3 regions of the Paeniglutamicibacter sp. GQ140 genome follow, and region 2 is predicted to be linked to each of the others. Evidence: riboswitches for the same ligand, from Rfam matches in the RefSeq annotation. Region 2 holds a riboswitch; each other region holds the start of a gene.
The links. A riboswitch is a leader RNA that binds a small molecule or an ion and turns the genes downstream of it on or off. The one in region 2 is predicted to bind glycine.
Positions count from the first base shown of each region.

Region 1: it holds a riboswitch for glycine, as region 2 does, so the genes downstream of both, AC6CHY_RS01975 (DUF5058 family protein) here and AC6CHY_RS10615 (hypothetical protein) in region 2, are expected to answer to the same signal.
Region 3: it holds a riboswitch for glycine, as region 2 does, so the genes downstream of both, gcvP (aminomethyl-transferring glycine dehydrogenase) here and AC6CHY_RS10615 (hypothetical protein) in region 2, are expected to answer to the same signal.

Region 1 is NZ_JCAXDW010000001.1:427,705-430,976, reverse strand. Features, by position in the region: gene AC6CHY_RS01980 (hypothetical protein) at 1-489, opposite strand, end outside; gene AC6CHY_RS01975 (DUF5058 family protein) at 518-1,267, opposite strand; glycine riboswitch at 1,440-1,530, opposite strand; gene AC6CHY_RS01970 (nuclear transport factor 2 family protein) at 1,870-2,235, shown strand; gene AC6CHY_RS01965 (hypothetical protein) at 2,358-3,272, shown strand, end outside.
Region 2 is NZ_JCAXDW010000006.1:135,670-138,941, forward strand. Features, by position in the region: gene AC6CHY_RS10605 (YkvI family membrane protein) at 1-1,032, shown strand, start outside; gene AC6CHY_RS10610 (DUF5956 family protein) at 1,161-1,562, shown strand; glycine riboswitch at 1,723-1,820, shown strand; gene AC6CHY_RS10615 (hypothetical protein) at 1,977-2,183, shown strand; partial or broken gene cycA (D-serine/D-alanine/glycine transporter) at 2,239-3,272, shown strand, end outside.
Region 3 is NZ_JCAXDW010000011.1:68,744-72,015, reverse strand. Features, by position in the region: gene gcvP (aminomethyl-transferring glycine dehydrogenase) at 1-2,182, opposite strand, end outside; glycine riboswitch at 2,363-2,463, opposite strand; gene AC6CHY_RS15075 (hypothetical protein) at 2,611-3,195, opposite strand.

The DNA of each region.
Region 1 (3,272 bases), on a different contig from region 2:
GATGTAGAACTGAACTGTTTGGATGATGTCGACCGGGATCACGCTGACCAGCCACGTGCCCAGCAGGCCCACAAAGATGAACAGCGAGGCCAGGTGGACCGTGGCCGCGCCGCAAATGGCGGCGACCGAGGCCAGCTCGCCCTTGCGGGTGCCGGGCTTCACCCCGATGGTCGACTGGGCAATCATGGCCGCCGGCAGCAGCTTGTTGGAGATGTTGCCGATCATGAACGCCTGGTACATGGAGGAGGCGCCAAGGATCGGGAAGTAGGTCAACGGCTCGACAATCCAGATGACGCCGAAGACCGCGGCCAGGGCGGCGAAGGCCGTGATGATGCCGGAGAGTTCGATGTCGAGGCCGGCGAAGAAGACCAGGTAGGCAGGGGCGGCCAGGGAAAAGAACAGGCCAATGATCATGGTGATCCGGCCCCAGCGGGAAGTGGTCTTGTCAAAGGCGCCGAGCGCCTGGTGGATTTCTGTTGCATTGCTCATGATGTGCTCCTGGAAATCTTGGCGGCGGCTAGAGGCGGGTGGCGGCGTAGGTGATGGCCAAGGCCAGGATGATGGCAATGCCCAGCGCCCATTCCTTGATCCACGGCTTGTTGACCCGTTTGGCGACCACCATCAGGATGGTCATGATCGCGGCCGAGGAGACGAAGGCAACCACATGGAGCCACGACTTGGGCAGTTCGCCGATGCCCAGCACCATGAATGCGGCAACCATGGCAGCACCCGGGACGACCAGCATGATGGCCGGGTTGACCTTGCGCAACGCGGAATCGCCGCGCTTGAGCAACGGGGTGAGGATGAGGGTGGCGATCATCCACATGGCACCGCCGAGGCTCATGGCGGCCAAGGCCAGGCCGAAGACCGCCTGCGTGTATGTCGGGCCGCCGAGTTCCGCGCCCGCGGTTTTGGCGGCAATGGCGGCGGCGGCGGTTTCATAGGACACCGAACCGATCAGTCCGATGCGCACCAAGACAGCGGGGGTGCCGAAAATCGTCAGCAGTGCGACGGCGACAAGGACCACGGCAAGCGAGGGACCCAAAGCGGAAATGGCTCCGGCGCGGAAGCTTGTCTTCAGCTCGGCCTGGGACATCCCGATGTGAGGTGCGGCGACCCTGGCTGCCTTCATGTAGATGACGGACTGGACGATGATGACCAGGAATACACCGATGGCGCACGCCCAGAGGACCGGCGAATTGGCGAGGGCGAGGATGTCCGTGGAGTTGCTGTCCGCAACGGCGGGCAATATGGCAGGTATTTGCATGGGGGAGTTCTACCGTTCATCGAAGGGTTCAGTGCGGTGGGAGCGGGCCTCTGTTGTTGCCAGGTGCCACCGTGCCCGCTCTGTCCTGAACCTGAAAGTGAAACCGGTGCCCCATGGCACCGGCGTGCTTCGTCGGTGAACCACCTGTCCCGGCGGCTGCTCTCCAGAGTTTCCTCACGCGGCTGTTCTTGGTACCTGAGAGATTGCGGGTGCTTGCCCCTTCGGTGCCCGAGTGGTGTCCGGGACTCTCCAGCCGCGCGTGATCGGAAGACTATTCAGTTGTCGGCGGCTACTTGTCCGCTGGAAGCCAACAATACTTGACGTGGGTCACAGCGGCACTCTTTATTTCAGCCGACCGAACGGTCATGAATTTCTTTTTCCGATCCGGCAAGGAATGGCCTAGGGAGCGAGGGTGATTCCAGGTCGAAGTGAGGCTTTACAGCCACTTGGTTATTGTCTGTATTCCCATCCCTCCGTGCCAGTGGATAGCCTTGGGAAAACGGCAGGACTGCGCCCTTGGACCGAGCTGTTGGGCAGCGGGTGCCCGCTCCCGCTGCTGCCGCCCATCATCACGCCACACAGGAGTCCCGGAGGTTTCATCCATGTCAGCAAACAAGGACACCGTCAGGAAGTACATCGACGGATTCAACAAGTCGGACCACGCCCAGATCCTTTCCTGCCTTACCGAGGACATCGAATGGACGGTCTTCGGCCACTTTCGGCTCAGCGGCAAGGAAGCCTACAACGAGACGATCGAAAGCCCGGACTTCACTGGACCGCCGGTGCTGGACATCGTGCGCCTGGTCGAGGAAGACGACGTGGTGATGGCCGAACTGTCCGGCGAGGCACGCCGCGCCGACGGCGAGACCATGCGCATGAGCATGGCAGAGGTCTTCGTGATGCGCGATGCGTTGATCACCGAACGCCGTGCCTTCGTCATCGAGCTGACCGAGAACGACTACAAATAGGTGACGACGATTGACCTGCGCCTCGCGTAACGGGCCGCCGCTGCGCATCTGGGATAGGTTCTTAGGAGGGAAGCGGCACCCTTGATCGGGTTGCCCGGCGAGCAACGGGGACGGACAACTGGATGAGACTGCGTGAATACGTCGGTGCGGCACTGGACATCGTTTCGGGTGCACTGACTCCATTCATCGCCGACCACCTTGCCCGACAGAACCAAACCGCCGGCTGGACCGGTCTGCTGGACCGGCTCGAGAATGCACTGGGTGCCGAACAGCCCAGCATCCCCGCGGCATTGCCCGCGCAGTTGGGCAGGCTGATGACACCTCCCGGAGCAGCGGGGCACGTGATCACACTTTCGGCCGGGCAAGGGCAGCTGGCCGCCGGGCTGCGCGAAGTGGCCAACGACTGGGAATTGGGTGCCGGCTTTAATGCCGCTGCCGTCCAGCGGAGCCTGGCGACCTGTGCCCAATTCCTCCGGGCCCTGGACCTGGAACATCCGGCACGGCGCGTGGACGAGCTGGCCCTGGCCGCCGCGGATCACCTCGATGACCCGGAGGCCATGGAGGAACCCGCCTTCGATGCGGCGCCGGCGGGGAACGGTGGACGCGTCCGGATCGACATCGCGCACGGTCCTTCCATTAACTACGCCTCGGCCCACACCCATGCCCGCATCCTTGAACGCGTAGTACTCGAGAACCCCGGCCGGGAACCACGGTCGATACTGGTGACGGCCGTGGTGATGGCAGGCAACCTTCCGGTCTCCGCGGTGGCCGAGAGCCGCCTGGAATTGCCGCCCGGCGTCACGACCCTGCACGACCTGGATGTCGTGCTGGACCCGGCGGCCTTCGCCTCGATCGATACCCGCCGCCCGGGCAGGCTCATTGTCAGGGTGGCCGAGAACGGAAAACTTGTCGCCGAGGATTCGGGCGCGATCGAGCTGCTTCCGGCCGGTTACTGGCCGGGTGCGGGCACCCAGGCCAATGCCGAGCTTTTGGCCGCGTTCGTGCAGCCGCAGGATCCGCTGCTCACCGGAATTCTC
Region 2 (3,272 bases):
TTTCTCATCGGTTCCGGCTTCGCCACCGGCCAGGAGATCCTGCAGTACTTCACGTCCTACGGTTACTGGGGGGTCTTTGGCACCGGGCTGTTGGTCCTGGTGCTCATGACGTATGTGGCCGTCGAATTCTTCGTGGTCGGACAGGCGAAGAAATTCGAGCGGCCCTCGATGATCTTCCACTACTACTGCGGCAAGCACCTGGGGACGTTCTTCGACTTCTTCTCCATCCTGTTCGTCTTCCTGAGCTTCACGGTGATGGTCGCCGGAGCCGGCGCCGTCTTCGAGGAGCACTATGGGCTCTCGCGCTACGCCGGCGGCATCGGACTGGCGGTGGTCGTCGGCATCAGCGTCTGGTTCGGGCTCAAGTCGCTGGTCGATGTCATCGGCAAGATCGGCCCGCTGATCGTCGTGGTCGCGATCGCACTGGGGCTGTTGGGGATCCTCCGCAACCCGGGCGGGGTCGCCGAGGGCAATGCCCTGCTGGCCGGGATGGAGCTGACGCAGGCCTCCACGAACTGGTTCATGGCGGGCCTGTCCTACGTCGGTTTCTGCATGCTGTGGCTCGCTGCCTTCCTGACCGCGCTCGGCAAGACCGCCCGCAGCCGCAGGGAAGCGTCCTCCGGGGCGCTGGCGGGATCGATCGCCTTCTCGGTTGCCTGCATCGTCGTCGGGCTCGGCCTCCTCGCCAACATCGCCGAGGTTGGCGGGACCGAGATCCCGATGCTGGTGCTGGCCAGCGACGTAAGTCCGGTGCTTGCCGCAGGGATCTCCGTGATGATCCTTGCGGGCATCTACACGACAGCGGTGCCACTGCTGTGGACAGTCTCCTCGCGTTTCTTCGCCGACAAGACGCCGCGCTTCAAGTACCTGACCATCGCCCTGGCCGTCATCGGCACCGTGATCGGCCTCGTCTTGCCCTTTTCCCAAATGGTCAACATCGTCTACGTGGTCAACGGTTACGTGGGAATCCTGTTGCTGGTCCTGATGCTGGTCAAGACCGGAACGCGCCTGGTGCGGCGCCAGCCGCTGTGACCCGGCACGGTCGTCCGCTGCGTTAAACGGCGCCGGTCCGCGCCCTTGGCCTATCGCGGCCGTCTCGCGTCGGTTAGGCTGGCCGCGCGGGCCGGCGCGAGTGCCGGCCATGCGATCGAGGAGGAAGCATGAACGGCGTTGACTGGGAATCGGTTCCCGTGGCCGATCCGCCACCCGGTGCCGTCGAGGTGCCCCGCAGCGGCTTCGGATTCCTCGCCGTCGCCGGCATCCTGGAACTCGGCGTGCCCGACGCCGTCTACCGCCTTCCGCGCGAGGCGGGGCCGGCGATTCAAGCGGAATCCGGCGAGAACTCCAGGCAGATCGCCGCGTGCCTGTCCGATGCGGGGATCCCCGGCCCCGCTGATCCGCTGGCCCACTGCTGGTTCATTGTCCCGCCGCCATCCATGCCCACCGAGGGATTCTGGGACGCGCTGGACGAAGCCGAGCCATTGCGCCAGGCGAAGCCAGGCCCGGTGGGGCGCCGCAACGGCCTGCATGCGGCGCTGCAGGTTTTGTACTCCAACAGCTGATCGGCCGCCACTGGCGCCCCGCGGATGCCACCCGACCGCCGGGCGTGCCCCTTTTAGGGGTGCGCGACATTTTTTCGGGACGCCGCGACACAAAAGTCTTGTGAGTTGCACCACACGCGCGTGCGACGTAAGTTATGACTGCAATCACAAACATCGCCGTTGACGCGTGGCGGGAGAGTCCCGTTCACACCATGGACGGGCGCCGTAGGAGCAATTCCTCCCCAGGAAACTCTCAGGCACCCGTACCGCCACGAAGAGGCGAATCTGGAAAGAAGCACGGTTACGTTCGTGCTCACCGAAGGAGCAAGTCCCGACCCCTTGCGGGCCGGGATGGAAACTCTCAGGTACGTCAACAGATTGGGGAGGATCCAAGAACAGTGCGGCCTGTGCCGCGCTCGATTCGGGAGTTCCTCCATGACGCCAACCACCCACGCCACTGCCCGGTCGCCCTTCGGCGCGCCCGCCGGCCTGTCCCGTGAATCCGCGCAGCGGAATCACCGGCTTGCCGTGCGCCGCGCCGAATGGCCCTCCTGTAAGTGCGCCGGCTTGGGAATGGTTGCCTCGGAGAACACCGTGAAGGCCCCACTCCAGGGCCTCGCCACCGTCGGCGACATCCGTTAGGGAGTCGTCAATGGCACGCCACCGAAGCACCGGCACCAATCTGGAAGGCAACAGCATGAGCAAGAACAGTTCCGCGCCCCACCTCGAACGTGGGCTCTCCAACCGCCACATCCAACTGATCGCGATCGGCGGGGCCATCGGCACCGGCCTGTTCATGGGCTCCGGAAAGACCATTGCGGTGGCCGGGCCGTCTGTCATCTTCGTGTACATGATCATCGGCTTCATGCTTTTCTTCGTGATGCGCGCGATGGGCGAATTGCTGCTGAGCAACACCAACTAAAAGAACTTCTCCGACTTCGCCGGGGACATCCTGGGCCCGTGGGCCGCATTCTTCACCGGCTGGACCTACTGGTTCTGCTGGGTGGTCACCGGCATCGCCGACGTCGTGGCGATCTCCCACTATGTGGCGTTCTGGTGGAAGGACCTGCCGCTGTGGATCCCCGCCGTGGCCTGCATCCTGCTGCTCGTGGCGCTCAACTTGCCGAGCGTTAAGAACTTCGGCGAAACCGAGTTCTGGTTCGCCCTGGTCAAGATCGTCGCCATCGGCGCACTGATCGTCGTCGGCCTGGTCATGATCATCACCGGATTCGAAAACAACGGCGCCACCGCCTCCTTCGCGAACCTCTGGAGCGACGGCGGGATGTTCCCGACCGGCTTCATGGGCTTCGTCGCCGGCTTCCAGATCGCCGTGTTCGCATTCGTCGGCATCGAGCTGGTGGGCACCACCGCCGCCGAGACCAAGGACCCGGAGAAGACCCTGCCCAAGGCGATCAACTCCATCCCGGTCCGCATCCTCTTCTTCTACGTCGGTGCCCTGGTCATCCTCATGGCGGTGCAGCCGTGGAAGCTGTTCAGCGCCGCGGAATCCCCCTTCGTGGGCATGTTCGCCATGGCCGGCCTGGCCGGTGCGGCAGGCGTGATCAACTTCGTGGTGCTCACCTCCGCGACCTCCAGCGCGAATTCAGGGATCTACTCGACCTCCCGCATGATGCACGGGCTGGCCGAGGAAGGCGACGCCCCCAAGGGTTTCGCGAAGCTCTCCCGCACCAAGGTCCCACGCAACGCGCTGCTGTTCTCCTGCATGTTCCT
Region 3 (3,272 bases), on a different contig from region 2:
AGGTGCCCGAGGCATCGCCCGGCAGGAACGGGATCAGGTGCTCGGCAACGCCGATCGGGCCCACGCCCGGTCCGCCGCCGCCGTGCGGGATGCAGAAGGTCTTGTGCAGGTTCAGGTGCGAGACGTCGCCGCCGAACTGGCCCGGCTGGGCCAGGCCCACCAGGGCGTTCATGTTGGCGCCGTCGATGTAGACCTGGCCGCCGGCCGCGTGGACCTTGTCGCAGACCTCGCGCACGTCGGCGTCGTAGACGCCGTGCGTGGACGGGTAGGTGATCATGATGGCGGCAAGGGTGTCCTTGTTGGCCTCGATCTTGGCATCAAGGTCGGCCGCGTCGATGGATCCGTCGGCGGCGGTCTTGACCACGACGACCTTCATGCCTGCAAGCACGGCGGAGGCGGCATTGGTGCCGTGCGCCGAGGCCGGGATCAGGCAGACGGTGCGCGCGTCCTCGCCGTTGGAGCGGTGGTAGGCGCTGATCGCGAGCAGGCCCGCGTATTCGCCCTGCGAACCGGCGTTGGGCTGGATGGAGACGCCAGCGTAGCCCGTGATGGTGGTCAGCCGGCCCTCGAGGTCGGTGATCAGTTCGCGCCAGCCCTCGGTCTGGTGTTCCGGGGCGAACGGGTGGATGGAGGCGAATTCCGGCCAGGAGATGGATTCCATCTCGGCGGTGGAGTTCAGCTTCATGGTGCACGAGCCCAGCGGGATCATGGTGCGGTCCAGGGCCAGGTCGCGGTCCGAGAGGCGGCGCAGGTAGCGCAGCATCTGGGTCTCGGACTTGATGGTGTTGAAGATCGGGTGCGTCAGGTAGTCGCTGGTGCGCTGCACGGCGGCAGGCAGCTCGAAGCCCTCGGCGGCGAAGGACTCGCCCTCGATGCCGAAGACACCGGCGATGGCTGCCACGTGGGCGGCGGTGGTGGTCTCATCGGTGGAGATGCCCACGGTGGTGGAGTTGACGCGGCGCAGGTTGATGCCCGCGTCCTCGGCCTTGGAGATGACGGCGTCGGCGTTCTCGACGGTCACCTGGACGGTGTCGAAGAACGACTCGGCGGCAAGGCCCAGTCCGGAGCCGGAGAGCGCCGTGGCGATGGCGCGGGCGTGGTTGTGGGCACGCTGGGCGATGCGCTTGAGGCCCGCCGGTCCGTGGTAGACGGCGTACATCGAGGCGGTGATGGCCAGCAGCGCCTGGGCGGTGCAGATGTTGGAGGTGGCCTTCTCGCGGCGGATGTGCTGCTCGCGGGTCTGCAGTGCCAGGCGGTAGGCCGGGGTCCCGGCGTTGTCCTTGGACACGCCGACCAGGCGGCCGGGCAGCGAACGCTCCAGGCCGCTGCGCACTGCCATGTAGGCCGCGTGCGGGCCGCCGAAGAACAGCGGGACGCCAAAGCGCTGGGTGTTGCCCACGGCGATGTCCGCGCCCTGGTCGCCCGGGGCGGCGATCATGGTCAGCGCCAGGATGTCGGCGGCGACGGTGACCATCGCGCCGCGTTCCTTGGCGGCTGCAATGATGCCGGAGTGGTCGATGACGGCGCCGTTGTTGCCCGGCTGCTGCAGCACGATGCCGGAGATGTCGCCATCGGGCAGGCCAGCGGTCAGGTCCACGATCTCGACCTCGAAGCCCAGCGCGTCGGCGCGACCCTGGACCACGGCCACGGTCTGCGGGAAGAGGTTGGCATCGAGCACGGTCTTCGCGGTGGCCTTGGCCTTGTTGGCTCGGCGCATCAGCAGCACGGCCTCGGCGACGGCGGAGGCCTCGTCAAGCATGGAGGCGTTGGCGATCGGCAGTGCGGTCAGGTCCATGACCATGGTCTGGAAGTTCAGCAGCGCCTCGAGGCGGCCCTGGGAGATCTCGGGCTGGTACGGCGTGTACGCGGTGTACCAGGCCGGGTCCTCGAGCACGTTGCGCAGGATCACCGGCGGCGTGTAGGTGTCGGAGAAACCCTGGCCAATCATCTGGGTCTTCATCACGTTCTTGTTCGCCAGCACGCGCAGGTCCGCCAGGACCTCGGCTTCGGTGCGCGCAGCGGGAAGCTCCAGCGGTTCGGACTGGCGGATGTCGGCCGGAACGGCCGTATCGACGAGTTCGTCGAGGGAGGAATAGCCAAGCTGGGCAAGCATGGTGTCAATGTCGCTGCCCTGGGGGCCAATATGGCGGGCGACGAACTCAGCGGACGGGGTCACGGTCATGGGGAACTCCATTGGGTCATCGGCGTGTAGACACACCGAACGAGCTGCAAGTTCCTCCCCGACCCTGTTGCTTTGACCTGAGAGTTTCCGCGACGCACCGCCCCTTTGGAGGGCGGGGAACGCTTGCACCTTCGGTGAGCAGCACCGCCGAACGGCGTTGTTGCTACTTTCCAGAGTTGCCTCTTCGCGGCGGTACGGGGGCCTGAGAGTTTCCCGGGGAGGAATTGCTCCTACGGCGCCCGACCAACTTACGTTGAACGGGACTCTCCCGCCGCATGTCAGTGGCTGTGCCCCCTGCGAGGCACGTCTCCCATCCTACCGGCGATGCGTGAGGCAGACAACACAGACCCGCCCGGGGCAGGCGAAGCCGTCTTTTTCGCGTCACGGGCCGTCCCGGAGGGTCGAACTTGCACCCCGCGCCCGTCCATTCAGTCCTCTTCGCCGAGCCAGGAACTGCAATCAGGCATGGCCTCGAAGCGCGGCCCCACGTCAACCCGATAGGGCAGCCCCCAGCGATTGCGGTATTCAACGCGCATCGCCCGCACCGAGGATTCGCTTCCCGGGTCCACCGGCACCAGCGCCAGGACCACCGCCTCGTCGGGGCCGCTCCCGAGACGAGCGGGCAGCTCGACGCGCTCGAACCAGGCCGCGGCCTCGAGTGAGCCGTCGTCGACGACGGGATACCCCAGCGCGCCGATGCCGCGGGTCGCACCCTGCACGCCTGCACCGACCAGCTCATAGTTCACCGGGTCGACGAGCCTGACCGATCTCACGTCCAAGGACCACCCAGGCTTCACGACGATATATGGCGTGGTGTAGACGCCCAGGGAGGCGTCAGGAATGCCGGTGCTGTGGCAAACCCCGTTTCCCACCCCATGCTCAGCCACGGGATCCAGCAGGCGGTATCCGCTCCAGCCGGCCGCGGCAATCAGCACCGCGGCAATTGCCCCGAAGGCCAGGCCCCGAGGCAACCTGTCCCGATGGGCAAGGATTGTCGAACCCGACTCCCTCATGACGCCATGCCTTCCCGCATCCGGAGCCCTACCGGGGGTCCCATGGATATTCAGATCAGATTAACCCCTGCAGTCAC